DNA from 4 places in the Marinomonas sp. A3A genome. Region 4 is predicted to be linked to each of the others. Evidence: predicted binding sites of a transcription regulator. Region 4 holds the regulator's gene; each other region holds the start of a gene.

Region 1 (7,602 bases), 340 kb from region 4:
TTATTCCTCCACGCGACAAAGACTTCGACGACAGTCTATTCACTGACTCGATCAAACGCTTCTATCACTTAGATGTGCGCCCAGACTGGTGGAAACTACCACCTCAGTCTAAATCGAACTGGCAGGCCATTACAGACATTATTCATCATCATGACAAACACTGCCGTGGTGTAGTGATGTTGGGGCTGGATGCGCCAATGAACGAACTAAAAGAAGGTTTTGCTAACAGTGCAGGATTTAATATCTGCAAAGGCTTTGCCGTTGGTCGCTCTATTTTTAGTGAGCCAAGCCGTGCGTGGTTGGGCAATCGTTTTGATGACCAACAACTTATCGATGCCATCGTATCGAACTATTTGGAATTAGTGTCCTACTGGAAAGAACGCCACAACACTCAGCCACAACAGAAACAGGCTTAAAGGAAATCCACATGACAACAATAAAACTTACCATGGCCCAAGCCGTCGTCCGATTCATGATGGCGCAAAAAATAGAAACAGATAACGGCATCCAGCCTATGTTTGCAGGTGTATGGGGGATTTTTGGTCACGGCAACGTCGCAGGCCTTGGAGAAGCGCTTTATCAAGTAAAAGACAAACTTCCGACTTATCGCGCGCACAATGAACAAGGCATGGCACACGCTGCTATTGCTTATGCAAAAACGAAAAATCGCCAACAAATGATGGCCTGCACTGCATCTGCGGGCCCTGGTGCCGTAAACATGGTAACGGCTGCTGCTGTTGCCCATGTGAACCGTATTCCGGTTTTATTTCTTCCTGGCGATACTTTTGCTACTCGCATGCCTGACCCAGTATTACAGCAAGTAGAAAGCTTTCAGGATATGACCATCACATCGAATGATTGTTTCCGCCCAGTTAGCCGATTTTTCGATCGTATTACTCGTCCAGAACAACTAATCACAGCATTGCCACAAGCCATGCGTGTATTGACCGATCCAATTGAATGTGGCCCTGCAACGTTAGCATTACCGCAAGACGTTCAAACCATGGCGTTCGACTACCCAGTGAGTTTATTCGATGAAAAAATCCATCGTCTACGTCGCCAAACGCCTGATTTTTATGAGCTAAATGATGCTTTAAAACTAATTAGACAAGCTAAAAAGCCAGTCGTTATTGCTGGTGGTGGTCTTCATTATTCTAGTGCATTAAAAGAATTTGACGCATTTGTCAGTCAGTTCCAACTACCAGTTGGCGAAACACAAGCCGGCAAAGGTGCGCTTCCTTGGGACCACAAACACAACATGGGCAGCATAGGTGTAACTGGTGCTGCATCAACGAATAATCTATGCGCCGATGCAGATCTTATTATTGCGGTAGGCACACGCCTTGGGGATTTCACCTCAGGCTCTCGTTCTCTTATAAACCCAAATGCAAAAATAGTGAGCCTAAACGTGGCTTCCTTTGATGCGATCAAACATAAGAGCCAAGCATTAGTAGGTGACGCCAAATCAACGCTTCCTCTATTAAGTAAAGCTCTGCAAGGTTGGAAAATAGAACCATCTTGGATCAAAAAAGCCGAAGCAGAACGCGTTAATTGGCAACAGGTTGTCGACAAAGTGACAACTGATCGAGGAACGAGTTTACCAAGCGATGCCGAAGTTGTTGGAGCTGTAAACCGTGCCGCTGGCGAAAAAGACATGGTGGTTTGTGCAGCAGGAGGTTTGCCTGGTGAACTACAAAAACTGTGGCGTACTCGTTATAACCGCGGCTATCACATGGAATACGGTTATTCCTGCATGGGTTATGAATTAGCTGGCGGTTTAGGCGCAAAAATGGCGAGTCCAGAGTCCGAAGTTTTCGTTATGGTAGGCGATGGTTCTTACTTAATGCTGAACTCCGAAATAGCTACTTCGGTGATGTTAGGGAAAAAAATCATCGCCGTTGTATTGGATAACCGCGGTTTTGGCTGTATCCATCGCCTACAACAGTTTTGTGGTGGCCCTGGTTTTAACAATATGTTGGACGACTGCCTAACTACACCAGAAGGTGCACCAAAAACAGACTTTGCAGCTCATGCCAAAGCACTCGGTGCGAACTCAGAAAAAGTGAGTACTATTTCCGAGCTAGAAGCAGCTCTAGAGCGTGCAAAAGCATCGCCGATTAGCTACCTAATTACGCTCGATACCGATCCGACCATTGTCACAGAAGGTGGCGGTCATTGGTGGGATGTGGCTATACCAGAAGTGTCTGAGCGCGAGCAAGTCCGCCAAGCAAGAAAAAACTACGACGCTCATAAAGAACGCCAATTTAAAAATTTGTAACACTCAACATCATTTAGCATTTACTGATCGGAGAATAATAATATGAGCGTCAGAATCGGCATTAACCCATTAACATGGACAAACGACGATCTACCAACACTGGGAGCAGAAACCTCCCTTGAAACCTGTTTGACAGAAGGCAAACAAGCAGGCTTTAGCGGCTTCGAATTAGGCCAAAAATTCCCTCGCACGCCAGAAGTGCTTGGCCCTATCTTAAAAGCGCATGGTTTGGACTTGGTTTCAGGCTGGTTCAGCGGCGAATTATTAACTCGCAGTGTAGAAGAAGAGATCGAAGCCATTAAACCTCATCTTCACTTATTAAAATCCCTTGGTGCGAAAGCCATGGTGTACTGCGAAGTAACAGGCTGTATCCATGGACAAATAGAAACCCCATTGTCGCACCGCCCTATTATCAGCGAAGAAAAGATCGCTGAAATGAGTAAGAAGCTGACTCAAGTCGCAGACTACTGCCTATCTGAAGGCGTTCAAATTGCTTACCACCATCACATGGGAACCGTCATTGAAAGCCAACACGAAGTTGACTTGTTGATGAAATACACCGGCCCTTCTGTTGGCTTACTTTTAGATACGGGCCACATGACTTTTGCAGGCGGTAATCCATTAGAAGTTCAAGCAAAACACGCGGATCGTATCATTCACGTGCATTGCAAAGATCTCCGCCCTGAGATCTTAAAAGACGCTAAAAACCGCGATATAAGCTTCTTGAATGCGATGTTAAATGGCGTATTTACTGTACCTGGCGATGGCTTTATCGATTACAGCAGCTTGTTCAAACAACTTAAAGCCAGCAACTATTCAGGTTGGTTAGTGGTAGAAGCAGAACAAGATCCAGCCGTTGCGCACCCATTAACTTACGCAACGCTTGGAGCAAACAACCTAAAAGCGCTATGCGCTGAATCTGGGTTAGAAATCGTAAAATAATCGCCCTCTTTTATTCATGAGGCTAACGCTAGATGAATAGTGTTAGCCTCAACAAAAACACATGCAAACGTTAGGTATTCTCATGAAAACATTAGGTAACTACATTAACGGTCAGCAAATTGCCAGCCAAAGCGGCCGTACAGGTCCAGTCTACAATCCAGCAACTGGCGCACAAAGTCTTAGTGTTGCACTTTCTAGTGCCGACGAAACTCGCACTGCGATTGAATCAGCACAAGAAGCGTTCAAAACATGGAGCAAGGTCACACCACTTAATCGTGCTCGTGTCATGTTTAAATTTAAAGCATTGTTAGAACAACACGCAGACGAAATCGCAGAGATGATCACCAGCGAGCACGGTAAAGTATTTTCCGATGCCAAAGGTGAGTTAACCCGTGGTATCGAAGTAGTAGAATTTGCTTGTGGCATTCCACACCTACAAAAAGGCGAACATAGCCTAAACGTTGGTCGCGGTGTAGACAGCATGTCTTTGATGCAGCCTCTTGGCGTTTGTGCGGGCATTTCACCGTTCAACTTCCCAGCCATGGTTCCAATGTGGATGTTCCCTGTTGCCATTGCCAGCGGTAACACTTTTGTGATGAAACCATCAGAAAAAGACCCTTCTGTTCCTCTACGTTTGGCAGAGTTACTTACTGAAGCGGGTCTTCCTGACGGCGTTTTCAATATCGTTAATGGTGACAAAGAAGCGGTAGACGTTTTACTAACGGATGAACGAGTACAAGCGGTTAGTTTTGTCGGTTCCACACCTATTGCTGAATACATTTATGCAACGGCCTCTGCTCACGGTAAACGCGTGCAAGCGCTTGGCGGTGCCAAAAACCATATGATCGTCATGCCAGATGCAGATCCAAGCCAAGTCGTTGGTTCCCTAATGGGAGCAGCATACGGCTCAGCGGGGGAACGTTGTATGGCGATTTCTGTTGCTGTCTGTGTAGGCGATGACGTTGCCGATAATTTGATCGACAGCTTAAGTATCGAAATCGACGGAATGCGCGTCGGCCCAGGTGTCGGCTTGCCAGAAGAGGCTCACATGGGCCCAGTTATCTCCAAAGAGCATTGCGCAAAAATCAAAGACTACATAGGTATCGGGGTGGAAGAAGGCGCAACTTTGGTTCGTGATGGTCGCGATTTTGTCTATCCAGGCAATGAAAATGGTTACTTCGTCGGACCGACCTTGTTCGACAATGTGAAACAAGGCATGCGCATCTATAACGAAGAAATTTTTGGCCCTGTTTTATGTGTTGTTCGTGCTAGCAGTTACCAAGAAGCATTGGATATGATCAATGCCCACGAATATGGCAATGGCACGTCGATCTTCACTCGTGATGGCGATACCGCTCGTCAATTCTGTGAAGACGTTCAAGTGGGCATGGTTGGCGTGAATGTGCCAATTCCTGTGCCAATGGCATTCCATAGTTTTGGTGGCTGGAAACGCTCCTTGTTTGGCCCATTGCACATGCACGGTCCAGATGGCGTGCGCTTCTACACTCGCATGAAAACCATCACAGCACGCTGGCCAACAGGCCTTCGCGCTGGTGCAGAATTCTCAATGCCAACGATGAAGTAAGCATTTATAGACATAGTACCAAGCAAAGTTTTTCCCAATACTATTCTATGTAACGGGATCACCCTAGCTCAGTCGCAGATTGTTTATTGTCTAACTCTCTAGTAAGCGACTTTTTAGCCCACTTTTTGGTGGGCTTTTTTTTATCTCGTATTCATTAATATTTCAGGTCATATATCCGCCATACAAACGTCACGCTTCTGTCATATTAACGCTCTACTCTCATTAATAAGATATCTAAAACTTATTAGAGCGGAGCGTCACTGTGATACAAGTCGAGCAAATGATTGCCAGTAAATCCCCTCAGTTTTTCGATAAAAGCCCATTTATCACTCGCCCAACGTTAAGCGTGCTAAAGCGCTTATTCCACGAAAGTGAAGTAAACCAATTCCTGGAAAAAAACAACGGCTGTGTCGGCTTCGAATTTATTGATCGAGTACTGGATCACTTCAACTTTAGCTATCAAGTGAGCCAAGTTGATCGTCGAAATATCCCAGCTAGTGGACGGGTGATGATCATCGCCAATCACCCTCTTGGCGCCTTAGATGGTCTCGCTTTACTTCGATTAATCGGTGAAATCCGCCCAGATGTGAAAATTGTCGCCAATGATTTATTAATGGGCTTTGACGGTTTAAAGCAGCTGGTGCTGCCTGTCGATAACCTTGGTGGAAAAACCGGACGCCAACAGCTGAAAGCCATTATGAGCTGCTTACATAATGAAGAAGCGGTGATTATTTTCCCTGCCGGCGAAGTGTCTCGAATGTCGCCAAGCGGCGTAAAAGATCAGCACTGGAATCAGAACTATCTTAAGCTAGCGCAAAAAACCAACAGCCCCTTGTTACCGGTTCACATTGGCGGCCGAAATTCTATGCTGTTTTACACCAGCTCTATTTTGTATCGTCCGCTTTCCACAATACAGCTAGCTAACGAGATGTTCCGCCAACGAAATCGTAAAATCCCCATGCAAGTTGGCCAAGCCATTCCGATTCAAGAACTGGCAAAATTACCTTTAAGTGATAAAGAGAAAAACAAACTAGTAAAACGCCATTTGTACCGTATAGCCAAAGGCAAAAAGCCACTGTTAAAAACCGAAAAAACCGTTGAGCATCCGCAAAATAGACAGATGATCAAACAAGAGCTCAAAATAGCCGAGCATCTTGGCAGCACCAAAGACAACAAACAAATTTACTTGGTTGATTACGATCCGATGTCGATAACGATGAAAGAAATTGGTCGTTTGCGCGAAATCGCCTTCCGTAAAGTCGGTGAAGGCACAGGCGAGCGCTCTGATTTAGACAAGTTCGACCAATATTATCGTCATTTGATTTTATGGGATGAAGAAGAGCTCGAAATCGTTGGCGCTTATCGAATTGGCGAAGTCGCTAAATATATGAAATCAGACACGCCAAATCGTATCTACAGCGCCGAATTGTTCCAATACTCTTGCGATATGGAGCCCTACTTCGAACAAGGCATTGAACTTGGACGCAGCTTTATTCAACCAAAATATTGGGGCAAACGCAGCTTAGATTATTTGTGGTACGGTATTGGCGCATATTTAGACAGACACCCTGAAATCCGCTACATGTTTGGTCCTGTAAGTCTAAGCAACAGCTACCCACAAGTGGCAAAAGATTTCATCGTCTCCTTCTACAAACTCTATTATGCAGACAAGGAGCACTTGGCGCGTTCATTCACGCCTTATCAAGTAAACGCAGAGCACTCTGACATCATTTCAGGCATGTTCAGCGGCGATGACTATGAAGAAGACTTTAGAATACTCAAAGAACAGCTCAGCCACTTTGGCGCCAGCGTACCGACACTGTTCAAACAATATAGTGAGTTGTGCGAGACGGGCGGAGTTCGCTTCTTAGACTTTGGTGTCGATGCCGACTTTGGCTACTGCGTGGACGGTTTAGTCCTAGTAGACCTAAATACAGTCAAAGAAGCGAAAAACAAACGTTACCGAGGTCACAACGCTGGCAATCAACCCTAACTCTAACTATCGCGAATCATGGTGATGTCCACGATAGTGGCGACTATGGGCATGATGACCATGAGCGTGATGTCCATGTGAATGGTCGTCTTCTTGTTGCCCAGATCGTTTGAAGAAAACAAGATAAACAATCTTAATGATCAGCATTACACTTAATAGGATAAGAACGACTGTTTGAATTTCCATAAAAACACCTCGTTATTTTTGTTGGTGTTATTTGAGTATAGGACATGAAAACTGTCTAAAATGTGAATTTACTGTTTAAAACGCATACAGTTTTGTAAGCCCTGAAATAGCGCATCTAACATCATGTTAGACACTAAAATGGATCGGGGCAGATAAAACCCAAAGCAAGCAATCAAGATTTTTGTTTAAGAATTAATCAGTTATAAAATATGGCGTAAGCTTTGCTTTACGAATAAAAGAGCTTATTCAAAAAATCGTTTAAAAAACACGTTTCATCTACCCTCGGGCTTTTGCAGTAGCCTTACAAATTTGTCTATCGTTAGACCATGGAGCTGGAAATGATTGAGAAAACCTATTTAAAAACCAAACCTGAATGCAAAGTGAAATTCGCCTTACCTGCTGAAGCGATTGGTGATGCCAAAAGCGTCGCTGTCGTTGGTGACTTTAATAATTGGGACAGCACAGCCAACCCAATGAAAAAACAGAAGTCTGGTATTTTTGTGTCGACTCTTAACTTGGATATCGAAACCTCGTACCAATTTCGTTATGTTCTGGACGGCACAGAATGGCTAAACGATGACATGGCTGACGCCTATGTTCCAAGCCCTATCAGCTACG
Region 2 (7,602 bases), 330 kb from region 4:
CACTTCGCGCGGAGAGTTTAAAAACCAGTAATTTAGCCTTAGATGAATGGCGTAGTGACGAAAATGGTGAAAAAGCGCTTGAGCAGTTAGATGAAAAACGTCCTATCGATGCTTTAGTAGGTTATACCATGCGCGCTTTGTTAGCCGCGAATACCAGTGCCGATTTGATTCGTGAGGAAGTAGAGCGCCGAGCGATGAATCAGCTAAATCAACTTCGCTCTTTTCTACGTCCTTTAGAAATTATTGCGACCTTGAGCCCATTGTTAGGTCTGCTAGGTACCGTATTGGGTATGATCACCGCTTTCCAGCAAATGGAAGGTGCGGGAAACCAAGTTGATCCTTCCGTATTATCTGGTGGTATTTGGCAGGCGCTGTTAACCACCGCAGTGGGTTTGGCAGTAGCGATTCCCGTCGTCACACTGCAAAGCTGGTTAGAGCGAAAAGTAGAACGTATTGCACACAACATGAATGATGCTGTTACTCAGGTTTTTACTAGCAAGCAGGCTAAGCATCTAGTCGAAAAGGCCAACCAAGAGATGTTGCATGCCGCTTAACCTTTCTCAGCCCAAACGTAAAAACGCAATTAGCCTAACACCACTAATCGATGTGGTGTTTATCTTGCTGTTGTTTTTTATGTTGACCTCAAGTTTTGTGCCTTGGCGCATCGTTGATACACCGTTATCTGTGGCATCCGATGTTCAAACGCCGCCTCAAGAAAAAGACAACCTTATCCTGACATTGAAGCAAAATGATGATCAGGTTTGGGTTGATGGAAAAGCAGTTAGTTTCTCCGATCAGTCCCGTTTTCAAACACTCGTCACAGATCATAACGAGGGTGTTTTTATCATCAAAGCAGAAGACGGAGTGACCTTACAGACCTTGATGCATCTTGCTGATCGCTTAAAACTCAATGGCGCAAAAACCGTGTCTATTGCGAATGCTTTTGCGATGCCGCCGGAGACAAAATGAAAATAGGTCAAAAATACGCCGCGAGAAACGCCAGCAGCGACGACAACATGGTGCCACTGATTAACGTGGTGTTTCTGATGTTGGTGTTTTTTATGGTGGCGGGGCAAATTCAAAAAGCAGATCCTATTCCTGTAATGCCTCCACAATCTATTAATGATAACCGCGCTGTTACAGATCCCAATATTGAAATTGTATTGGGCGCCGATGATAGTCTTTATGTTGATGACAAGCTGTTTGCCATCGATGATGTTCAAGCCTATCTAGAGCAGCAGTTTGCTTCTGCTTCAGATAAAGAGGGCTTTTGGGTACAAATCAAAGCCGATGGTGCTATTTCTCTAGAAAAGCTACGACCGATATTTAATCAGGTGCGTTTAGCGGGTCTTACAAAAGTAAGTTTGGCGACACAGCTTGAGCGAGGGAATAAATGATTTCCAAGCGTCATTGGATTATTGCTGGTGGTCTGGCTCTCTCTGTTCACGCTGGCGCTTTCTATGCCGTATTTTATGCCCCAACAGCAGGTAGTCAGGCCGCAGGTAATCAAGGCATTGAGTTCGATTTGGGAATGGTTGGTGATCTTGGTGCTGCGGCACAAAATACAGCTGCTCAAGAAGAAGTAAAAGAGGTTGAGGAAGCAGTAGAAGAGCCGATTGAAGAGGTTCAAGAAGAAGTTGAACCAGAAGTCGAGCCTGAACCTGTGGTTGAGCCTGAACCTGTGGTTGAACCAGAGCCTGTGGTTGAACCAGAACCAGTCGTTGAGCCAGAACCTGTTGTTGAGCCAGAAATCATCAAAGAGCCAGAGCCTGTTGAAATCAAGCAAGCATCACCAATCGAAGTTAAAAAGCCTGAGCCTAAGCCAAAACCAGAGCCAAAACCAGAGCCAAAACCGAAATCGAAACCTGAGCCAAAGCCAGAGCCGAAAAAAGCGGCGCCAGTGGTAAAAGCCGCTCCTAAACAAGTTGCACCGCCATCAATGGCGAATCAAAAAGCAACAACAGGAAGCTCAAACGCGGCAACGAGTGGCGGTAATCCTGGCGCTAAGGCAAACTATTTTACACAGTTAACATCGATATTTGCTCAGAATAAACGTTATCCAAGAGCATCCCGTCGCCGCAATGAAGAGGGCGTTGTTTCCTTGTCTTTTGTTGCTCACGCGGATGGTTCTGTATCAGACGTAAAGATCACCGAGAGTTCAGGTCATAAACGTTTGGATAATGCGGTATTGGATATGATAAAGCGTTCTACGCCTTTGCCTAAATTTTCAAAGGAAATGGCGGAAACTGAGTTACGGATCAACTTACCCGTGTCCTTTAAGCTAAGTGACCTTATGTGATGATCAAACTAATATAAAATCAAGAGCTGGATAACAAAGAAACGCCGCGCTTTGAATATCAAAGCGCGGCGTTTTCGTTTCATTGTTGGAAATAAGGTTAGCGTGCGATCAGCTTTTCAGGTGTTGGATTTTTTGGAAGCAATAACCAAACCTTGCCAAAATGTTTTAACTGACCAGCATGAATGTGCGCTTCCTCGCCTACGCCTTGGTACCAATCGATATGCCCTGGTCCTTTAATTGCGCCACCTTTGTCTTGGGCGAGCAAGAGACGAAACTCATGACCGATTAAATTACCATAAACGTCTAGTTTAGGAACTTGAGCCAACAGAATAGAGCCAAGAGGAATGACTTTTGGATCCACTGCAGCAGAATACAAAGGTGTTAATGGCACGTTAGCTGCGCCAACAGGATTTTGAGGGCCTTCGCTAAAAAACAAATAACTTGGGTTGGTAGATAGAATTTCACGATTACGATCTGGGTGATCACTTAGCCATTGGCGAATGCTTTGAGCCGAAATATTGGCTCGGTCAATCTCGCCTTTTTCAATAAGCACTTTTCCTAAGCTTCGATAAGGATGTCCGTTAACGCCGCCCCAAGATAAGAGTTTGCGTTCGCCATTTTCATACTCGACTACGCCGGAACCTTGTACGTGCAAGAAAAAATTGTCGACTAAACTGGATGTATAGGCGATTTCCAATCCTTGTCCGGCCAGTGCATTTTCAAAATCTATCTGTTCACGAGACGGGTATTTTCCGTCGGCATTTCGTTGTGCTGGTTTACGGTAAAGCGGATAGCGGTAAACTTCATCTGGTAAGTGTCGGACTGGCAAAATAGGCACATAGTAGCCAGTTATTTGTACGTTGCCTCTTTGATCTTGCCCTGCTAATTGGTGAGCAATTAATTGCGGTTGCTGTGCGGGATTGTGTAGCCATTTACCAATTTCTTGTGCAACGATTTTCAAATCCGCCACACTGGTTTGTGTATTTTCAAGTACGAAATCTTTATCGCCAATACGGTTCAAGTACTTTAGTTGTTGCTGTAAGCCACTTTCGAAACTGGCATCTGGCATTGGCAAGCCAGGTGGAAGACTTTCCTTTAAATATAAGGTGTCACGCTTTAGTGCCGCGGTGTCTCGACCATTGTTTTCAAAGTCATTGGAGTTGTCGATTTCGTTTACACTGCAACTACTAAGTAGAGTAAAAGAAATGAGACAAAGTGGGCGGATTAGGAAGCGGCGATGTGTTTTAGAGGGTAAAAGGTGTCGTAAAAAAGAAGAAAAAATCATAAGCCCTATTTCTATAAAATGAATCGGTAAAGTAACTATATGCAGCATTTTGACCGCACAAGAAGAGCGAGGTTCATCTTGGATTTTTATAGAAATGAAAGCAATGACTGAAGGGGAGTTTTACACTTTCCCAGCGTTAGTGTTTAGAACATCAGGTATTCGTAGGCTTGCCTGAGTCCAATGAAAATGTCTTGGTCGCCGCCTCTGTCTGGATGATGTTTTTGGGCCAGCTTGCGGTACTGTTGTTTTATTGTTGCTTTGGTTGGGTTATTGCTGTCGATTTGTAGGGTTTTGAGTGCAGAGTCTCGGTTACCAGGTAAACTAATGCCTTTGTAGAAGCTATTGAGAAGGCGAGAAACTTCATCTTCATCGGTTTTTTCGTACTCCTCCCAGTCTAAATAGTAAGCAGCTAACTTTGCGTCTACGCTGTCGTTTAAACTGGTACTGGCAGACAATTGGATCTCTGATGCGCTAAGTAGATGGATTCGAAGTGCACTGATGTTTAACATCAGGTTTTCTTCTTGCCAAAGGCTGCTTTGTAATTGATACAAAGCATTCATGATAAGAAAATGCTGGCGAAATAGCTGCAAGTTGGCATCGTCGGCAAGCTTGCTAAATTCTGGTAGCTGATCTTTTAACGCTTTTAGTATGTCAAACTCACTCATACCATTTGGATGGTTTTTTAGGATCGCGAGAATCGGACCAACTAAAGGATTTTTCATATCTAGCTCGTATACTTTAGGCATTTATTACAGTGTATGTGATGAACCTAAAAAGGGTCAAAGTTGAGCCAGATATTTTTTGTTAATTTGGATAGTAGAAAGACAACGTTATGTTATGGATTATTGGTATTGTCATTGCTCTTTTATTATTTGTTGGGCCAAGCGCTTGGGTAAAATTTACCTTAAAACGCTACGCCACGGATCGTGACGATTTAGCGGGCACAGGTGGCGAACTCGCGACCCACTTAGTGAAACGGTTTGAGCTGAATGACGTAAAAGTAGAAGCAGCAAAAGAAGGCCAAGACCATTTCGACTTTGGCCAACATGCGGTTCGCCTTAGCCCGAGTGTACTTAATGGTCGCTCATTAACTGCTGTCGCCGTGGCTGCTCATGAAGTAGGGCACGCCATTGCTCATGAAAAGAAACAAAAGATCTCTCATTTAAGTTCTCGCTATTTACCCTTGGCGCATTTTGCCCGTCGTATTACCGCTGGGCTGTTACTCGGCTGGCCGCTGATTTCGGTGCTGCTGCATTTGCCTTACGCCGTAGCGCTTCATGCGCTGGTGGTTGGCATGTCAGGTTTATTAGCCGTGCTGGTACAAGTCGCGATACTGCCGGAAGAATGGGACGCCAGCTTCAACAAAGCACTACCCATATTGAGAGAAGGCAACTACATCCCACAGGAAGATCTACCCAAAGTGAAACGCATCTTAACCGCCTGCGCCATGACCTACGTCGCTGCTGCGTTAATCAAAGTACTCTTCGTGTGGCGATGGTTTAAACGCTAACTCCCTTCTTTACTCCGCCTCGTAGGTCGGATGAGGGAGGCACGACCGTAATCCGACGTGTTGATGTAAGTCGCGTCTTCAGGCCGACAGATCACGTCCTCACAAGACTCGAACCAAACGGCGTTTATCTTCACTCTCTAACTTAAGGAAAGTACGCCTACCTCATCAAAACGCCGTTTGGTTCTCATTGTATGGATGCATTAAACCTTGTAGGTCGGATGAGAGAGGCACGAGCGTAATCCGACGTATTTGACCTTCTTATACACACAAAATCGATAAACAACTGTCATAAAAAAGGCATGAACTTCGCATAAAATCGTCTTAATATGAAAACTGACTTTTTGGTTAGTATTTTGATACGCAGATGATTGTATGAATGGAGTTTTTGCATGACGTTTTTTGTTCCTAAGGGCGCGACGCTTTTCGCCTCTTCTTTGTTGTTTGCTGCGATGGCGCAGGCTTCTACTATTGACTTGCGGGTCATGGAAACCACGGATATTCACATGAATTTGGTGGATTACGATTACTACGGCGATAAGCAAAGTGATGCGGTTGGTTTGTCTCGTGTTGCGACCTTGATAAAAGCGGCGCGTGCGGAAGTGACGAACTCTGTGTTGGTGGATAACGGTGACTTATTACAGGGCACGCCGTTGGGCGATTATGTTGCCAAAGGTCGAGTGCTGCGCTTTGGTGAGACGCATCCTGCGTTTAAAGCGATGAATTTGTTGGATTACGATGTGGGTAATATCGGTAACCACGAATTTAACTATGGCTTAGACTTTTTAATGAAGAGTTTAAGTGGCGCTAATTTCCCTTACGTTAACTCGAATGTCTATGTGGACGATGGCGATAACGATGCGTCTAACGATCAGCCTTACTTCCAACCTTATATCATCAAAGACAAAACCTTCGTCGATTCTGACGGCAAAAAACAAACGGTCAAAATCGGTTACATTGGTTTTGTACCACCGCAAATTATGACCTGGGATAAAGACAATTTAACCCATAAAGTTATTGCCAAAGACATTATCGAAACCGCTAATAAATACGTGCCTGAAATGAAAGCCAAAGGCGCGGATGTGATTATTGCGATTCCACACAGTGGCATGATGAACTCGCCTTACATGAAAGGCGAAGAAAACGCGTCTTATCATCTTGCAAAAGTAGACGGCATTGATGCGATTTTATTTGGTCACTCTCATCGCATTTTTCCTGGCGACAAAGCATTAGACGCTTTTGAAGGTGTGGATGGCGAAAAAGGCACGGTGTTTGGTAAGCCTGCCACTATGCCTGGGTTCTGGGGATCTCACCTTGGGGTGATTGATTTAAAACTAGAGCCAGCGGGTAATGGTTGGAAAGTTGCCGATGGCAAGGCCGAAGTGCGTGCCATCTCTCGCCGTGAAGGCCGAACTACTGTAGCTTTGGTTGAAGCCGATGCGAGCATTAATGACGCTGTGAAAACCGAACACGAAGGTACTTTGGCTTATATGCGTCGCAAAGTGGGTGAATCCACTGCAGACATTAATAGCTTCTTTGCACTCGTGCAGGATGATCCATCCATTCAGATCGTGAACAATGCGCAGATTTGGTATGTGGAAAACATTGTTCGTGGTACGTCTTATGAAGGCTTGCCTATTTTATCTGCGGCAGCGCCGTTTAAGGCTGGTGGTCGCGGTGGTCCAGACTATTACACGGATGTGCCAAAAGGCGATATCGCCCTGAAAAACGTCAGTGATTTGTACATCTACCCGAACGATTTAAAAGTGGTGAAGTTGACTGGTGCGCAAGTGGTGGAATGGTTAGAAGCGGCTGCTGGGCAGTTTAATCAGATCGACCCTAATGTAACTGAGCCTCAACAGTTGGTGAATGCGTCTTTCCCAACCTATAACTTCGATGTGATTGATGGTATTTCTTACAAGATCGATGTCACCCAGCCTGCTCGCTACAACGGAGATGGGGAAGTGGTGAATAAAGACGCGCATCGTATTACCAAGGCGATGTTTAACGGCGAACCATTAAGAATGAAAGATGAGTTCTTGGTAGCAACCAATAACTATCGCGCTGGCGGCGGCGGTCATTTCCCTAACCTGAATGGTGAAACCATCGTGATTGATGCCCCAGACAAAAACCGTGATGTGGTAGCAAATTACTTACTGAGCCAGACAACCATAAATCCAGCGGCTGACGGCAATTGGTCGTTTACCGAGTTTGGCAAAGCAAAAGTCTTGTTTACAAGCTCGCCAAAAGCAAAAGAAGCCGCGGCTAAAAACATGATGTATCAGTCTTTAGATGAAAATGGTTTTGCTGTGTTTCAGATCAAATAGCTCAGATGAAATAGCTCAGATGAAATAGCTGAGTTGCAATAACGGCTATTGAAATAGAACGAAGCGCCTAAACAAAAAAAACGCCTGCTAGGATTTAGCAGGCGTTTTTTTGTGAGCTTTTTTGCCTTTTATTAACGCTGTTTGGTTTCAAACTCTGGGTGAATCCAAACGGGCGCGTTTAGGC
Region 3 (7,602 bases), 1.2 Mb from region 4:
GAAGTGGCTCACCAAATCAGTGAGCAAGCACATAAAATCGCTGATACTGCGAAAAACCAATCTGAAAAAATATCTTCAGCAGTTGGTGAGTATGCTAAAGAACATCCTGTTAAAACCATTGGTATTGCGTTCTTAGCAGGTGCGCTAGCTGCTAGTTTTTTATGTAAACGTAAATAAGCATGGAAACTGTATAGATGGAAACACCGCAGCACTCTGATTCACCGCAAGAGAAATCTGACTTGGATGATGTGATTGATACTCATAAAAGTTGGTTAAAGAGTGTATTGGGGCTTGGAGCATTAGAAGCGAAGTTATGGGTGACGTCTAGTGCCCAGCTCCTTGCCTTAATGTGTGGTGTGATCTTTCTCTTGCTTACTACTTGGTTATTAATTATCGCCAGCAGTGCTGCGATTGCATGGAGCTACGGATTTTCTCTTGCTGGTATTTTGTTAACCGCTACGTTAGTGACCTTTTTAAGCTCTATCGTATTGCTTTATTTTGTGAAACGAACATTGAAAAGCATGGATTTTACCCGTACTTTGGATGCCATTATTCCAACGGATGAGGATTAGGATATGTTTGGTCTTAAACAAATGCACCAAAAGCGAGAGCGCCTTTATTTGCGTACTCAGGTTTTGGAAAAACGTGCCAAACTGTCACGTGATAACGCTGTTGATAATATTCTAGACAAAGCGACTAGCCCGACAGGGTTAATTGCAAGCTTTGTATTAGGTGCAAGCACACAACTTGATATCACAAGGAAGGTTAGAAAAAACTTGCTTAATGGCGCTAGTCGAGATGTCTTAAGCTTTTTGATGACGCAAGTATCTGTTTATATGGCAAACAGCACTGCACAAGCAAGCACTTCATCTGAGAATATGACTTCTGAAAGTGAAGATAGAACGCCTTCTAGCGAAGAAGACACGTCCTCCTCAGCAACACCTTTTGTTGCACCGAAAGATAGCTGTATTTAAAAGATAGTATTAAGAATCATGCACTGTGATTGAGCGCTGTGAGTTTGTTCTATAAATAATCTTTGCTAATACACCGACTTGTTCAAAAAAACGACACTTAACCCTCGACTTTAGTGCCTTAAGTCTCTATATTCGCCCATCTTTGTGTTTGTCATTTGACCCTGCTTTTGTGGTCTGTATGAACGTTTTTCATTTCTCTTTGTTTAGGGCTTTTTCCTTTGATCTCCACGGCTAATATCACCATGCAATTTGGCGCAACGCCATTGTTTGAAAACATCTCTGCAAAATTCGGTAACGGCAATCGCTATGGCTTAATTGGCGCGAACGGATGTGGCAAGTCTACCTTCATGAAAATTCTGAGTGGGGCGCTGACGCCAACGTCTGGTAACGTTTCAATTACGCCAGGTGAAAAAGTCGGTACCTTGAGTCAGGATCAGTTTGCTTTTGAAGAATATACTGTTGTTGACGCCGTTATTATGGGGGATGTGGCGCTTTGGAAAGTCAAACAAGAGCGTGATGCCATTTACTCTAAGCCAGAAATGAGCGAAGAAGATGGCATGCGAGCAGGTGAGCTAGAAGCGGAATTCGCTGAGATGGATGGCTATAGTGCGGAAAGCCGTGCAGGCGATATTCTGTTGGAAGCGGGTATAGCGGAAGAATTTCATTTTGGTTTGATGAGCCAAGTTGCACCGGGTTGGAAACTTCGTGTTTTATTAGCACAAGCCTTGTTTGCTAATCCTGATATTTTGCTATTGGACGAACCAACCAACAACTTGGATATCCATACCATTAACTGGTTGGCTGGTGTATTGAATCAACGTAAATGCACCATGATCATCATTTCCCATGACCGTCATTTTTTAAACTCTGTGTGTACTCACATGGCGGATATCGATTTTGGTGAGTTACGTATTTACCCAGGTAACTACGAATACTTCATGGAAGCATCGTCTTTGATTCGCGAACAATTATTAACAGAGAATGCGAAAAAAAGTGCGGAAATGGATGACCTTCAAGCGTTCGTGAATCGCTTTTCTGCTAACGCATCGAAAGCCAAGCAAGCGAGCTCTCGCGCTAAGAAATTAGAAAAGATTGAGCTATCAGAAGTTAAGCAATCTAGCCGAATGACGCCATCGCTGACCTTTAAGCAAGATAAGAAGCTTCATCGCCATGCTTTGATCTTAGAAGATCTTGGTCACGGCTATGATGAATTGCTGTTTTCTGGCGGCAATATGATTCTAGAAGCAGGCTCCCGTTTGGCTATTATCGGTGAAAACGGTGCTGGTAAAACGACATTCTTACGCTGTTTAATGAGCGAATTAGAAGCCAAGCAAGGTGAGATTAAATGGGCAGAAAATGCCGTGATTGGTTATTGCCCGCAAGACAGTACAGAAGACTTTGATTGCGATTTAACCTTGTTTGATTGGATGTCGAAATGGCGTACTGCGAAGCATGATGATCTTAAAGTTCGTGCTATGTTGGGGCGTTTGCTGTTTACCGCGGATGACTTCAATAAGAAAGTACGAGTGTGTTCTGGTGGTGAAAAAAACCGCTTATTGTTTGGTAAGTTGATGATGATGGACTTAAACGTCTTAGTTATGGATGAGCCAACGAACCACATGGACATGGAAGCCATCGAAGCATTAAACAATGCCTTGTTAGACTTTGACGGCACGCTGATTTTCGTAAGCCACGATAGGGCGTTTGTTTCTTCTTTGGCAAACCGAGTGATCGAAATTAAAGGTCAAAAGGTTATTGATTTCCAAGGTACATATGATGAGTACCTTGCTCACCAAGGTTAGCCTTGTTTAGGTATAGTATTTATTTAAAGCCGCTTACGGGTTGTCAGTAAGCGGCTTTTTTGCTTTATACTCAGGGCTATTTGGAATCTGAAAGGGCGCTATTTTGGACTCAACAGCACTTAAAAAGTATCTGCTTTTGAAACCTGAAGCAGAAGAATATTACCCATTTGATGACCACACTGCTGTGTTTAAAGTACAAGGAAAGATGTTTGCCTTGTTGGTTAAGAAGCAAGGCCAGTTGTTACTTAATTTAAAATGCGCACCTGATCATGCCATTGAACTACGTGATATTTTCCCTGAGGTTATTCCTGCTTATCACATGAACAAACGTCACTGGAACTCCGTCATTTTAGATGGTGATTTACCCATGGGCGAAATAGAAAGGCTGATTGATCATTCCTATGGTTTGGTTGTGAAAGGTTTAAAAAAATCCATCAGAGACGGCTTGGAAGTACGATATGGAAAACCAAGTTTATACGTAGGCTCTTATTCTTAAATGTAAAGCAGCCAATAAGTGATGACTTATCGGCTGTTTCTATTTCAATCTTAAAGTTTAAAAATTGACATTATGTCTTGAGTTTCTTTCGCTGTTTTAGCAAGTGATTCACTGGTTAGATTATTTTGTTGAACCAATTTGCCTGCCTGAGTAGATAGTTCCGATACTTTCTCATTGAGATGGTTAAGTCTTTGAACAGCGTCGCTTTGCATATTAACGCTTTGGATAACGGTGTTGCTTGCGCTATTTATACCATCTACTGATGTAGCGATAGCTTGCAGGTATTGTGTGGTGAGCGTTATTTCTTCAGTGGTTTTTTGTGATTGCTGATGGCTTGCAGTGATACGAGCTTCGGCTTCTTTTGCGCCGCTTTGAAGTTTGCTAATCATGTTTTGAATTTCATCCGTGGAGGCCTGAGTTCGGCTTGCTAGCCCTCTCACTTCGTCTGCTACTACAGCAAAACCTCGACCTTGTTCACCAGCGCGAGCGGCTTCAATGGCGGCATTAAGAGCCAATAGGTTGGTTTGTTCTGCGATGGCGCTGATGACATCGAGTACCGACCCAATAGTTTGCGATTGTTCTGCTAATTGAACAACAGTACTTAGACCTGCTTCTAGTTCATAAGAAAGTTTTTCAAGAGATTCGACGGTTTGATTAATCGCATTTTGTCCTGTTTGAGTTTTTTCTACCGTGATTTGAGCTGACGCAAGAGTTGATTGAGTGCTGTCGATAACCTCATTTTTAAAATCATCCACTTCTTTTATGGTTTCTGCCATTTGCAAAAACATGCCTTCACGCTGTTGTGTAATGGCTTGTGTTTTTCCAGCAACAGATTTTAGCTCCTGACTCTTATTTTCGACTTCTTGGTTAAGCAGAACAGCTTTACTAAGAGTGAGTGAAAGGCGCTCTACAAACGTATTGTAGTAAATGGCAATTTGGGTCAATTGATCTTTACCGGATTCAGGTAGGCGGGCTCTTAAGTCACCTTCACCATCTGCAATGTTATGCAAGGCGGATTGTATTTGCCCAATAGGTACAAGAATAGATCGTACTATCAAAAAGGAAATGAAGAGGGCGATTAGTATAATGACTGCACTAATTGAACCTAGTTTAGTGACCTCTTTATTATATTGTGTGTCCACATCATCTAAGTAAATACCTGAGCCAATGATCCATCCCCACGGTTTAAAGCCTTGGACATAAGATATTTTCTCTACAGGTGTGTTATTTCCAGGTTTTGGCCAAAGGTAATCCACAAAACCAGCTTCTTGTGCTTTAACCACTTTGACAAACTCTGAGAAGAGCTTTTTGCCATTGGGGTCTTCTAAGTTGGATAGGTCTTTGCCATCTAGAGAAGGGTTTACCGAGTGCATAACCATGGCTGCGTTGTAGTCATTAATCCAGAAATATTCAGACTTTGCATAGCGGGTATCTTTAACCATGTTCATTGCATAGCGCTGGGCATCAGCTTGGCTTAGCTCTCCAGATTGTTCAAGTTTGTAAAAGTAATTGAATACACCTGTAGCGGTTTCAACAACGTTTTTTGTTTGTGCGTATTTTTCATCTAGCAAGGATTGCTTGTTGACGGTTAGCGATAAATAAACAACAGAGATGAGCCCTAATGAAAAAAAGACTACTAAACCTGTTAGGCGTAAGCGAATTGGAATGTTGCGTAAGGTCTTAACCATAAATTCATCCTTTAATAGATATATTTTTTATTATGATGCTGCTCGTTTTTTTGTCTTTTATATGAGTCTTCCTGACACATGTTTTTTAATCTAAACACAATGTCGTTCTACTGTCATTTCTATGTAATGTTTTATCCGTAAATTCATTGATAGTTTCCTTTTGCAGGGGGAAGCAGCGTATTTGAAAAATAGACACTAAAACCAGTAGCCAGGATCGATTTATAAAGGGTAAGCCCCCGAAGTTCGAGTGCCTAGGCGACAAATTTTTTATAAATAATAGGGCAGTGTTATGAATATCAAGAACAACAGAAAACTAGGGTTTGATGAATTAGATGAGCTGGTACGACCAGCACCTGAAGTGGTAGAGTTCGAAGAAGTCGCTACTAAAATGGTCTCTCGCCGCGGCTTTTTAGGTGGCGGTGTGGCCGTTGGAGCTGGTGCTTTTGTTATGGGCTCGACGACATTGGCTGCGGGTAAAGCGCTAGCTGCTGGAACGGCAGAGTCTCGTCTTGCATTCAGCATGGTAAAAGCCAACTCGTTGGATACCGTGACTGTACCTGAAGGCTACAAATGGGAAGTGGTCGCTTCTTGGGGGGACCCATTGTTCAGCAATGCTCCTGCTTTTGATGCGGCGACAGGTGGCACAGGCGCTTCTCAAGAGTTAGCATTTGGCGATCATAATGACGGCATGGCTTTCTTTTCTAAAGATGGCAAACAGATTATGGCCATCAACAATGAATACACCAATGAGAAAACGCTACACGCTAATCGCGCTGATGGCATGCCTGCAACAGCTGATGATGTCCGTAAGAACAAAGCAGCCCATGGCGTATCCATTATTGAGGTGGCGCAACGTGGTGGTAAATGGGGCATCGTCCAGGACTCTCCTTATAACCGCCGCATTACTGCTGATACTGCCATGGATATTACAGGCCCCGCACGTGGTCATAAATGGATGCAAACGTCAGAAGATCCTAAGGGGTTAGTAGCAAAAGGCACATGGAATAACTGTGGTAATGGACAAACACCATGGGGTACGTATTTGACGTGTGAAGAGAACTTTAATGGCTACTTCACGGCAAATGACAAAGATTACAAAATGCCTGAAGCATTCAAACGCTACGGTATGAGCACCGAAGGTCGCTACAACTGGGCTATGGCGGATGACCGTTTCAACCTAGTTAAAGAACCAAACGAGCCAAACCGCTTTGGTTATATTGTTGAGATCGATCCACTAGATCCAACTTCACGTCCCAAAAAGCGTACGGCACTTGGTCGTTTTAAACACGAAAACGCGGAATTGACTATCGCGGCGAATGGCCATGTTGTGGTTTATCTTGGTGATGATGAGCGTGGCGAATTCTTATACCGCTTCATTTCTAAGCATAAATATTTGGCAGGTGGCAATAATCGTGACTTGCTGGAAGAGGGAACTCTTTATGTTGCCAAATTCCATGACAACAATCGTGGTGAATGGGTCGCATTGACACCTAAAACTACAGGAATGACAGATGCAGAAATTTCGATTCATACTCGTATTGCGGCGTCTAAAGTGGGTGCTACTACGATGGATCGACCTGAATGGGTCGCAGCTCATCCTCACAAAGCGGAAGTGTATTGTTCATTGACTAACAATAAAAACCGTGGAGTTAAACCAAATGCGGGTGGTGATGCAACACCAGCAGGTGGCCCAAATCCTCGCGTGAAAAACAACTTTGGTCAGATCGTACGCTGGATGCCAATGGACTCGGACCATACTCATAATGAGTTCAAATGGGACTTGTTTGTGCTGGCAGGTAACCCAGCTGTGTATGACGATGCGAATGCGGGTTCTAAAAATATTAACCAAGACAATATGTTTAACTCGCCAGATGGTTTGAAGTTCGACTCTAAAGGCCTGTTATGGATTCAAACAGATGGCAATTATTCGAATGAAAAAGGTTTCCAAGGGCAAGGTAATAACCAGATGTTGGTTGCCGATCCTGAAACCGGTGAAATTCGTCGCTTCTTAGTCGGACCTAAAGAATCTGAAATAACAGGATCAGCCTGGAATGCAGAGCGTACGACCATGTTTATTGGTGTTCAGCACCCAGGAGAAGAAGGGAATTCTCATTGGCCAGATGGTGGTCAGTCTGTACCGCGTTCAAGTGTGATCGCAATTTCTCGTGAAGACGGTGCCGTTATAGGTTAAGCAAATTTTGTAGCACCTAGAAGCCAGTATGTTTTCATGCTGGCTTTTTTCTTGCCTGAAGCTGAGGTGCTCTTTATCTTCTGCACCTTCCCTAGATATCATGACTTAAATCATAAAATGTATAATTTTTTTTTATACTTTCTTGTTTAACAAGGAAGAAAATGTCAGTCTTGAGAATGTGCATAATAAATGCAAATAATGAGTTCTTTTTGACCTAGCGGTTAATTTTTTATATTTAGCTTCTTTTGCGACGTTTATTAGTATGGATGCTGTGAAAGCAATGTGGTTGTGAGCTATATGGGTTTAAGTGAGTAAGAATGGGCGTCGTGTTCTCTAAATCATTATTTACTAAACAAGCAATTTTAACATTGGTGCTCGCGGTTGTTTTAAGTTTGGTTAGCAGTGGTATTCAATTCGTTGATGGCGTTCGATCTCAGAAAACGGAAATAAA
Region 4 (7,602 bases):
TATCGCTATTATCGTCGCTTATCCCATTGTGGCTTACTTCTTGTTTGCCGGTGGTGTATTTGGTCTAGAAGTAGTGGAAACCTCTTTGTGGGGCGGCCTTTTCCTTACTGTACTATTGGGTGTTATCGGTATTGTGGCATCTTTCCCATTGGGAATCGTGCTAGCTCTCGGTAGACGCTCAGAAATGCCAATTGCGAAATCAGTTTGTGTGGTCTTCATCGAAACCATTCGAGCTGTACCATTAATCACTATCTTGTTCATGGCATCCGTAATGATTCCATTGTTTTTGCCGGAAGGTTTAAACTTCAACAAGTTATTACGTGTTCTCATTGGTATTACTTTATTCTCTGCTGCTTATATGGCTGAGGTTGTTCGTGGCGGTCTACAGGCAATTCCTAAAGGCCAATATGAAGCTGCTGATGCAATGGGGTTAACCTACTGGCAGTCGATGATTCTGGTTATTTTGCCACAGGCACTAAAACTGGTTATTCCGGGCATAGTGAACTCCTTTATTGCTTTGTTTAAAGACACGACCTTGGTGTACATCGTTGGCATGTTTGACTTCTTAGGTCGAATTCAAGCCGCTAACCATGATTCAAACTGGTTAGGTACCACGGTTGAAGGTTATGCCTTCGCAGCCTTGATTTATTGGGTTATCTGCTTTGGTATGTCACGTTATAGTATGGCTCTAGAGCGTAAGTTAGAAACTGGGCACAAGCGAAATTAGTTAGGAATTTGAGGTCTTTATCATGACAGATACAAATATGGCTCGTGCCCAACTTGCGCAGGGCGAAGAAGCAATCATCGAATTTAACGATGTAAACAAGTGGTACGGTGATTTTCACGTACTAAAAAACATCAATTTCAGTATCAAGAAAGGCGAACGCATCGTTGTGTGTGGCCCTTCTGGTTCTGGTAAGTCAACGATGACGCGTTGTATCAACCGTCTAGAAGAACACCAGAAAGGAACGATTCTGGTTGATGGCGTTGAGATGAACAATAACTTGAAGAACATCGAAGCGATCCGTAAAGACGTGGGCATGGTGTTTCAACACTTTAACTTGTTCCCTCACTTAACCATTTTGGAAAACCTGACATTGGCGCCAATCTGGGTGCGTAAAACACCTAAGAAAGAAGCGGAAGAAATGGCAATGCATTATTTGGAACGCGTAAAGATCGCTAACCAAGCATTGAAATATCCAGGTCAGCTATCTGGTGGTCAGCAACAGCGTGTAGCGATTGCTCGTGGTTTATGTATGCAGCCTCGTATCATGCTGTTTGATGAACCGACATCAGCGCTTGACCCTGAAATGATCAAAGAAGTATTGGACGTAATGGTTCAGTTAGCAGAAGAAGGCATGACCATGGTGTGTGTAACGCACGAAATGGGCTTCGCTAAAACTGTTGCTGACCGTGTTGTTTTCATGGATGCCGGCGAAATCGTTGAAGCCAACGAGCCTCACGAGTTCTTCGACAACCCTCAACACGACCGTACCCAGATGTTCCTAAGTCAAATTTTGAATCACTAATCGTTTAGTATTCAGAACTAGAACTTAAAATCTGTTATATTGACAAAGCCCCGTATTCGGGGCTTTTTTATGTCCGTCTTTTTAACAGGAAAATGTATGGAATCTTCCGTAGACCTTCAAACAAGTCAAAGATTACGCGTGGTACATTTAGCCGACCACACAGGTCGTTTGCAGGTTATTTTCCCTGAAAGCAACATGCTGGATATTTCTGCGGTTTCCCGTATTACTAAGCGTCGTTTTGAACCTATCAGTAATTTTCAAAGCACAGGCGACCCGCTTATTAAGCCAAACAGTATCACAACCATATTAGAAGCCAGCATGCTAAAGAATGCGGTGTTTTCAATTAGAACTAAGGCGGATGGACAATATCACGATATTAGCTCTACAGAATTAGCTGAGATGTTCTCCGGTCCATTGAACCGTTTTGAGAGTATTTCAATCCACACTCAGCTCATACCACACCCTGTAGATAACCACGAAGACGATGAAGAGCAAATTCTTAAAGCGCTTGGACGCTTTCAATCTATTCGGCTCAAACAGCGTATTGAAGAAACATTAGAGATTCCACCTTTACCAGCTTCCTCTCATCGTATTATTCGTCTTTCGACAGACAAAACTGCGGGTACAGATGAGCTGTGCGAGGTTATTGCGTTAGACCCGAGTCTGGCAGCTCAGGTCATCAGCTGGGCATCATCCGCCTATTACGGCGCACCTGGCTCTATAGAGTCAGTAGAGGATGCAATCATTCGCGTATTAGGCTTCGATATGGTGATGAATTTAGCCCTTGGTCTATCTATGGGGAATGCATTTCAAACACCTGAAGACGGTCCGCGTCACTATGAAGATTTTTGGCTCGACTCCGTATCAAATGCCGTCTTGATGGAAGCCTTAGTAAAAGCCATGCCTATTCCTAACCGTCCAAAGTTAGGCCATGCTTACCTTGCTGGATTGCTGCATAATTTTGGTTATTTGGCGATTAGCACTATTTTACCACCGCATTTTTCGATTCTTTCCCGCTATCAAGAAGCCAATGCCCACTTGTCTTCTGAATTAGTCGAAATGCAAATACTACACTTTACCAAGGAGCAATTAGGCTCTTGGTTGTTACGCTACTGGAGTTTGCCTGACAACATTTGGACTGCCATTCGTTATAGCAAAAAGCCGCATTATTATGGCGAACATGCGACTTTGGCAAGGCTGCTGTATGTCTCCTATCAACTGCGAAATAACGCAGCCATTGAGCCATCCGTATTGTTAGAAATTGGTTTAACCCTAGAGGAAGCCGAAACCTGTAGAGATACGATTTACCAAAAGTCTACCGAGCTCCATAAGATGGTTGATTTAATTAATAAGATGAATACCTAGTTAATTATGACGTTAATGAATTCCTCTGCTGCTCAACAATTTGACTACCGATGGTCGCCCGTAGATCAAATTAATAAGGTAAAAGTACCTAAAAACCTATGGCCTTGGCTCGTCACTCAAGAGTCCTTGACGGCAAAACTTAAAAGCATGGGAACATTGACGGTTGAAGTACTTGAAGATACTTGGAGAACCCCAACAACAAGGGAGCGAAAACGCCTAAAGTTACGACCCCGAGAAGCCGCGCGTATTCGTACAGTGTTGCTAAAAGTCGATGGTGTTGCCGTCATTTATGCTCGCTCAATTATTCCGGCTAGGTCATTGAAAGGCCATTGGCGACAAGTAAAACATTTAAAAGACAAACCATTGGGCGGCTACTTATTTCAACATAAAGGGCTTTCTCGAAGCCGTATTGAAGTCACTCAGCTGCCCAAACGCATGTTTCCAAACCAACCTAATGCGCTGTGGGCAAGGCGCTCTGTGTTCCACCAATTTGGCCCTGGAATATTGGTCAATGAAGCTTTCTTTGATGAGATTAACCAACTAAAAACGCCGTTTGGATTGTTATGAACAAACTTAAAGACTACACAGAACTCACTCGATTCAACCGCCCTATCGGCTCATTCTTACTTATGTGGCCAACATTATGGGCACTATGGCTTGCCGCCGATGGCATGCCTCAATGGCATTTGGTGGTTATCTTTATCTTAGGCGTTTTCAGCATGCGTTCAGCGGGTTGTGTCATTAATGACTACGCGGATAGAAAAGTCGATGGCTTTGTTGATCGCACCAAAAATCGACCTTTGCCTTCTGGCCGCGTATCCGAAAAAGAAGCGCTGATGCTGTTTGGTGCCTTATCGATTTTAAGTTTCATCCTAGTGCTGTTTACCGATCTGAAGACTATTTTACTGTCATTCGCAGGCTTAGGTCTTGCTGCGCTGTATCCCTTTATGAAGCGGTACACACACCTGCCCCAGCTGTTTCTTGGCTTGGCTTTTTCTTGGGCGATCCCTATGGCCTACAGCGCACAAGGTGGGGATTTAATGGATCCTGAGCTATGGATGTTGTTTGTCGCAAATTGCTTTTGGACGATTGCTTATGACACGTATTATGCGATGACAGACCGTCCAGACGATCTTAAAATAGGCATCAAATCCACTGCAATTTTATTTGGCCGATACGATTTATTCGTCATTGTTTGCCTGCAAGGACTAACCTTATCTTTATTGACTTGGATTGGCTTACTAGCAGGACTGCATTGGCCGTACTTTGTGTCATTAGTCGTTTGTGTTGGGCTCTTTTATCAGCAGTTTAAACAAGCCAAAGAGCGTGATCGACAAGCATGCTTTCGCTCATTTTTAGACAATAACCGCGTTGGCTACTGTGTTTTCATCGGTCTAGTTGCAAGCTATTTTATCTAATATATGGCAAAGTTGTGACAATGTAACCGAATTGTCACATTAGATCGTTTTAATGAAACCGTTCCTGAGATGAGGATGAATCCTGTGACCGGTAAAAAAGTATTAATTATTGACGACGAATCTTCCATACGCGAAATGATCGCCATTGCACTTGAAATGGCAGGCTACGAGTATTTGGAAGCAGAAAACATTCAGCAAGCCCATGAAATCATTGTGGACCACCGTCCAGATCTGATTCTTGTAGATTGGATGATGCCCGGCGGTAGTGGCATCGAGCTTACTCGCAGATTGAAAAAAGACACTACGACGGCTGAAATTCCGGTCATCATGCTGACTGCGAAAAGTGAAGAAGACAACAAAATCCAAGGTTTAGAAGTGGGTGCGGATGATTACATCACCAAGCCTTTTTCACCACGCGAGTTAGTTGCACGACTCAAAGCCGTATTACGTCGTGCGACGCCTCAAGGGGTTGATGAACCAATTGAAATCGAAGGCCTGACCCTTGATCCAATTAGCCAAAGAGTTACTATAGGCAGTCGTCCTTTAGACATGGGGCCGACAGAATACCGTCTACTAAAATTCCTTATGACCCATCAAGAGCGTGCCTATTCAAGAGCGCAATTGTTGGATCAAGTATGGGGTGGAAATGTCTACGTTGAAGAACGTACCGTTGATGTTCATATACGTCGTTTACGCAAAGCCATTGGTAGCACTCATGATTTCTTGATACAAACCGTACGAGGAACAGGCTACCGCTTCTCAGCAAAAAGGTCCGTATGAAAACAGTTTGGCGAAACACCATTATTACTTGGCTCGCGGGGCTCGCGGCCTGCATTGTAATAGGCCTAATCATAGGTCAGTTGTTGGGTGTTTTGCTACTGTACGTTTTAGGTTCTTTGTACTGGCAACTTTATCAGCTATACCAATTCCACAATTGGCTGCGTCATTCTGGTCGTGCAGCCCCCCCGGAAGCCAGCGGTATTTGGGGCGAAGTGTTCGATGCTGTTTATCGTCTGCATAAGAAGCAACGTAAATCTAAACGCCGCATGCGCCAAGCCCTAACAAGAATTGAAAGCTCCACAACCGCCTTAAAAGAAGGCGTTATCATGGCAGATAACCAAGGTAACTTGGAATGGTGGAACAACTCGGCTGCCCACTTTCTCGGCTTGATGCGACCTGTCGATCGTGGTCAAATCATCACCAATATTGTTCGTAGTCCAGAATTTTTCCGTTACTTTAGTCAAAAGCGCTTTGGTGAACCTTTGGTCATCAAGTCTCCAGCCAAAGACGGTGTGTATTTAGAAATTCAAACCACACTATACGATAAAAATGATCATCTCATTTTTGTTCGTGATGTCACGCGTTTACACTTGCTAGAGCAGATGCGAAAAGACTTTGTCGCCAACGCTTCCCATGAATTAAAAACACCACTTACCGTTATTAAAGGCTACTTAGAAACTCTCGACATGTTCAAGGACAGTCTGCCTAAAAGCATGCAAAAAGGCATTGTAAATATGTCTGAGCAATCTGAGCGAATGGAACAACTCATCGAAGATCTGCTACTGCTATCTCGTCTAGAAAGCAATGATAAGCGCGAAGAGAACCAGTGGCATAAAGTCTCAGATCTAGTTAAAACCATCACCAATACGACCACGCCTATCTTGACGGACAAGCACACCATTGCTTTACAAGTTCCCGAAGAAGCTCGTCTATACGGTTCTTACAAAGAACTATACAGTGCGTTTTCAAACCTGATTTTTAACGCCATAAAATATTCACCGGATGGTGGTGAGATTGAGATAAAATGGGAATCCAGTGAGTTTAACGGTGTTTTCTCAGTAAAAGATTCAGGACTAGGCATAGAGCCAAGATACATCCCTCGCCTCACAGAACGTTTTTTCCGTGTCGATAAAGGAAGAGGCTCCAAAACAGGCGGTACAGGACTTGGCTTAGCTATCGTAAAGCATGTGTTATTGCATCACGACGCCAAACTGCAAATACGCAGTCAACCAGGTTTCGGCAGTACCTTCTCTTGCCACTTCCCCGCGAATCGAACCAGAAACGATACGATTCCGGCGCTACCTATTCCTACAGACGATAACCAAGATTCACCAAGTCATTAAATCCCTTCCCTTATCTTCAAGGGGAGGGTTAGGGAGGGGTTGGTAACGAGATTTATAAACTATCAAACAACTGGCTAATAAACGCCTCTTTCTCGCTATCCTGATCGATCAAACTCAAAATAACCGTCAAAAAGGTCGAGTCGTGTTTTTTCTCTGTGGTAGCAACGGATTGGACATAATAATTCAAACGATTCATCGCGCCCTTATGTTCTAAATCCAATACCGCCTGCCCCAAGACTTGTGGCACAACGTCGTCGCTCTTAATAAACATCGTTGCTTCAGTCTTGCTGAACTGAACGATCATGCAGCGAAACTGTTTGTTTTCAAAACGTACCATGGTCGGGATTTTGACATCCTTTACTGATACCGCTGGCACATCGGGGTTGGTGAACTTGGTAGCCTTCACAGGAGTGCTTTTGCCTGCGCCCATTAATACATCTAACGATGCAGAGCTTACGCCACCAGGAGAGACAGATTCACGAGATTTCTGTGACATCAGCTTCTTATCAAGGCCATGCTTTTTTGCTGCGGATATTACTTTATTGGCTAACTGCTCGCTAGAAAACGGCTTACCAAGGTAGTCAGTAACACCCGATTGCACAGCTTCCACCACATGGCTTTTATCGCCACGGCTGGTAATCATCACAAATGGCACGTCTTCTTTTTTATATTTAGGCTGTTCTCGACACCACTTAAGCAGCTCAACACCCGTCATTTCAGGCATTTCCCAATCGCACAGCACCATATCAAACTGTACTTTTGTCAGCATTTGTTGTGCTTTACGACCATTTACTGCCTCTTCAATTTCAACCGCCGGAAATTGCTTACGCAGTGAGCGTCGAATCAAGTCACGTGTAAAAGAAGCATCATCTACTACCAAAATTTTTAACGACATCACAAAGTTCCATTAGTGCGATCTAACAAGGCAGAAAAATCCCCATGCTGTGATCTAAAAACCGAAATCCACAATAATGTGGCTGCCACAACAGCAATCGGCATAACGAATAGGTTAAAGAAAGGAATCGTCAAACCTACCATTACTATGCCGCCAAATGTCCAACATAACAAAGGTTTGGAGCGTAATGCCATTCTCATATCATGAAATTTAACTTTATTATTATCAAAAGCATAATCCATATATTGAAGAGATAACATCCAAGCTGAAAA

Evidence for each region. Region 4 encodes PhoB, which activates phosphate uptake and scavenging genes when phosphate is short. Its sites were predicted from a motif close to TGTCATANNNNTGTCANA; they were not measured.
Region 1: olsF (bifunctional ornithine lipid synthase OlsF) is a predicted target of PhoB. The motif match lies at 4,993-5,010, and genes of this name have one in related genera.
Region 2: CYL31_RS19370 (bifunctional 2',3'-cyclic-nucleotide 2'-phosphodiesterase/3'-nucleotidase) is a predicted target of PhoB. The motif match lies at 5,379-5,396, and genes of this name have one in related genera.
Region 3: CYL31_RS15365 (PhoX family protein) is a predicted target of PhoB. The motif match lies at 5,072-5,089, and genes of this name have one in related genera.

What each region holds. Positions count from the first base shown of each region.
Region 1 is NZ_CP025532.1:4,117,705-4,125,306, forward strand. Features, by position in the region: gene CYL31_RS19330 (bifunctional 5-dehydro-2-deoxygluconokinase/5-dehydro-2-deoxyphosphogluconate aldolase) at 1-416, shown strand, start outside; gene iolD (3D-(3,5/4)-trihydroxycyclohexane-1,2-dione acylhydrolase (decyclizing)) at 428-2,278, shown strand; gene iolE (myo-inosose-2 dehydratase) at 2,321-3,220, shown strand; gene CYL31_RS19345 (CoA-acylating methylmalonate-semialdehyde dehydrogenase) at 3,303-4,805, shown strand; gene olsF (bifunctional ornithine lipid synthase OlsF) at 5,068-6,798, shown strand; gene CYL31_RS19355 (isoamylase early set domain-containing protein) at 7,323-7,602, shown strand, end outside.
Region 2 is NZ_CP025532.1:4,128,748-4,136,349, reverse strand. Features, by position in the region: gene CYL31_RS19405 (MotA/TolQ/ExbB proton channel family protein) at 1-554, shown strand, start outside; gene CYL31_RS19400 (ExbD/TolR family protein) at 544-969, shown strand; gene CYL31_RS19395 (ExbD/TolR family protein) at 966-1,397, shown strand; gene CYL31_RS19390 (energy transducer TonB) at 1,394-2,299, shown strand; gene mltA (murein transglycosylase A) at 2,397-3,584, opposite strand; gene CYL31_RS19380 (DNA-J related domain-containing protein) at 3,728-4,306, opposite strand; gene CYL31_RS19375 (zinc metallopeptidase) at 4,417-5,094, shown strand; gene CYL31_RS19370 (bifunctional 2',3'-cyclic-nucleotide 2'-phosphodiesterase/3'-nucleotidase) at 5,484-7,418, shown strand; gene betA (choline dehydrogenase) at 7,550-7,602, opposite strand, start outside.
Region 3 is NZ_CP025532.1:3,292,107-3,299,708, reverse strand. Features, by position in the region: gene CYL31_RS15395 (DUF883 C-terminal domain-containing protein) at 1-177, shown strand, start outside; gene CYL31_RS15390 (hypothetical protein) at 195-572, shown strand; gene CYL31_RS15385 (hypothetical protein) at 576-974, shown strand; gene CYL31_RS15380 (ABC-F family ATPase) at 1,193-2,776, shown strand; gene CYL31_RS15375 (MmcQ/YjbR family DNA-binding protein) at 2,880-3,272, shown strand; gene CYL31_RS15370 (methyl-accepting chemotaxis protein) at 3,323-4,960, opposite strand; gene CYL31_RS15365 (PhoX family protein) at 5,250-7,151, shown strand; gene CYL31_RS15360 (putative bifunctional diguanylate cyclase/phosphodiesterase) at 7,469-7,602, shown strand, end outside.
Region 4 is NZ_CP025532.1:36,650-44,251, forward strand. Features, by position in the region: gene CYL31_RS00160 (amino acid ABC transporter permease) at 1-727, shown strand, start outside; gene CYL31_RS00165 (amino acid ABC transporter ATP-binding protein) at 750-1,529, shown strand; gene CYL31_RS00170 (HDOD domain-containing protein) at 1,626-2,894, shown strand; gene CYL31_RS00175 (chorismate--pyruvate lyase family protein) at 2,901-3,461, shown strand; gene ubiA (4-hydroxybenzoate octaprenyltransferase) at 3,458-4,312, shown strand; gene phoB (phosphate regulon transcriptional regulator PhoB) at 4,397-5,092, shown strand; gene phoR (phosphate regulon sensor histidine kinase PhoR) at 5,089-6,435, shown strand; gene CYL31_RS00195 (response regulator) at 6,488-7,330, opposite strand; gene cysZ (sulfate transporter CysZ) at 7,330-7,602, opposite strand, start outside.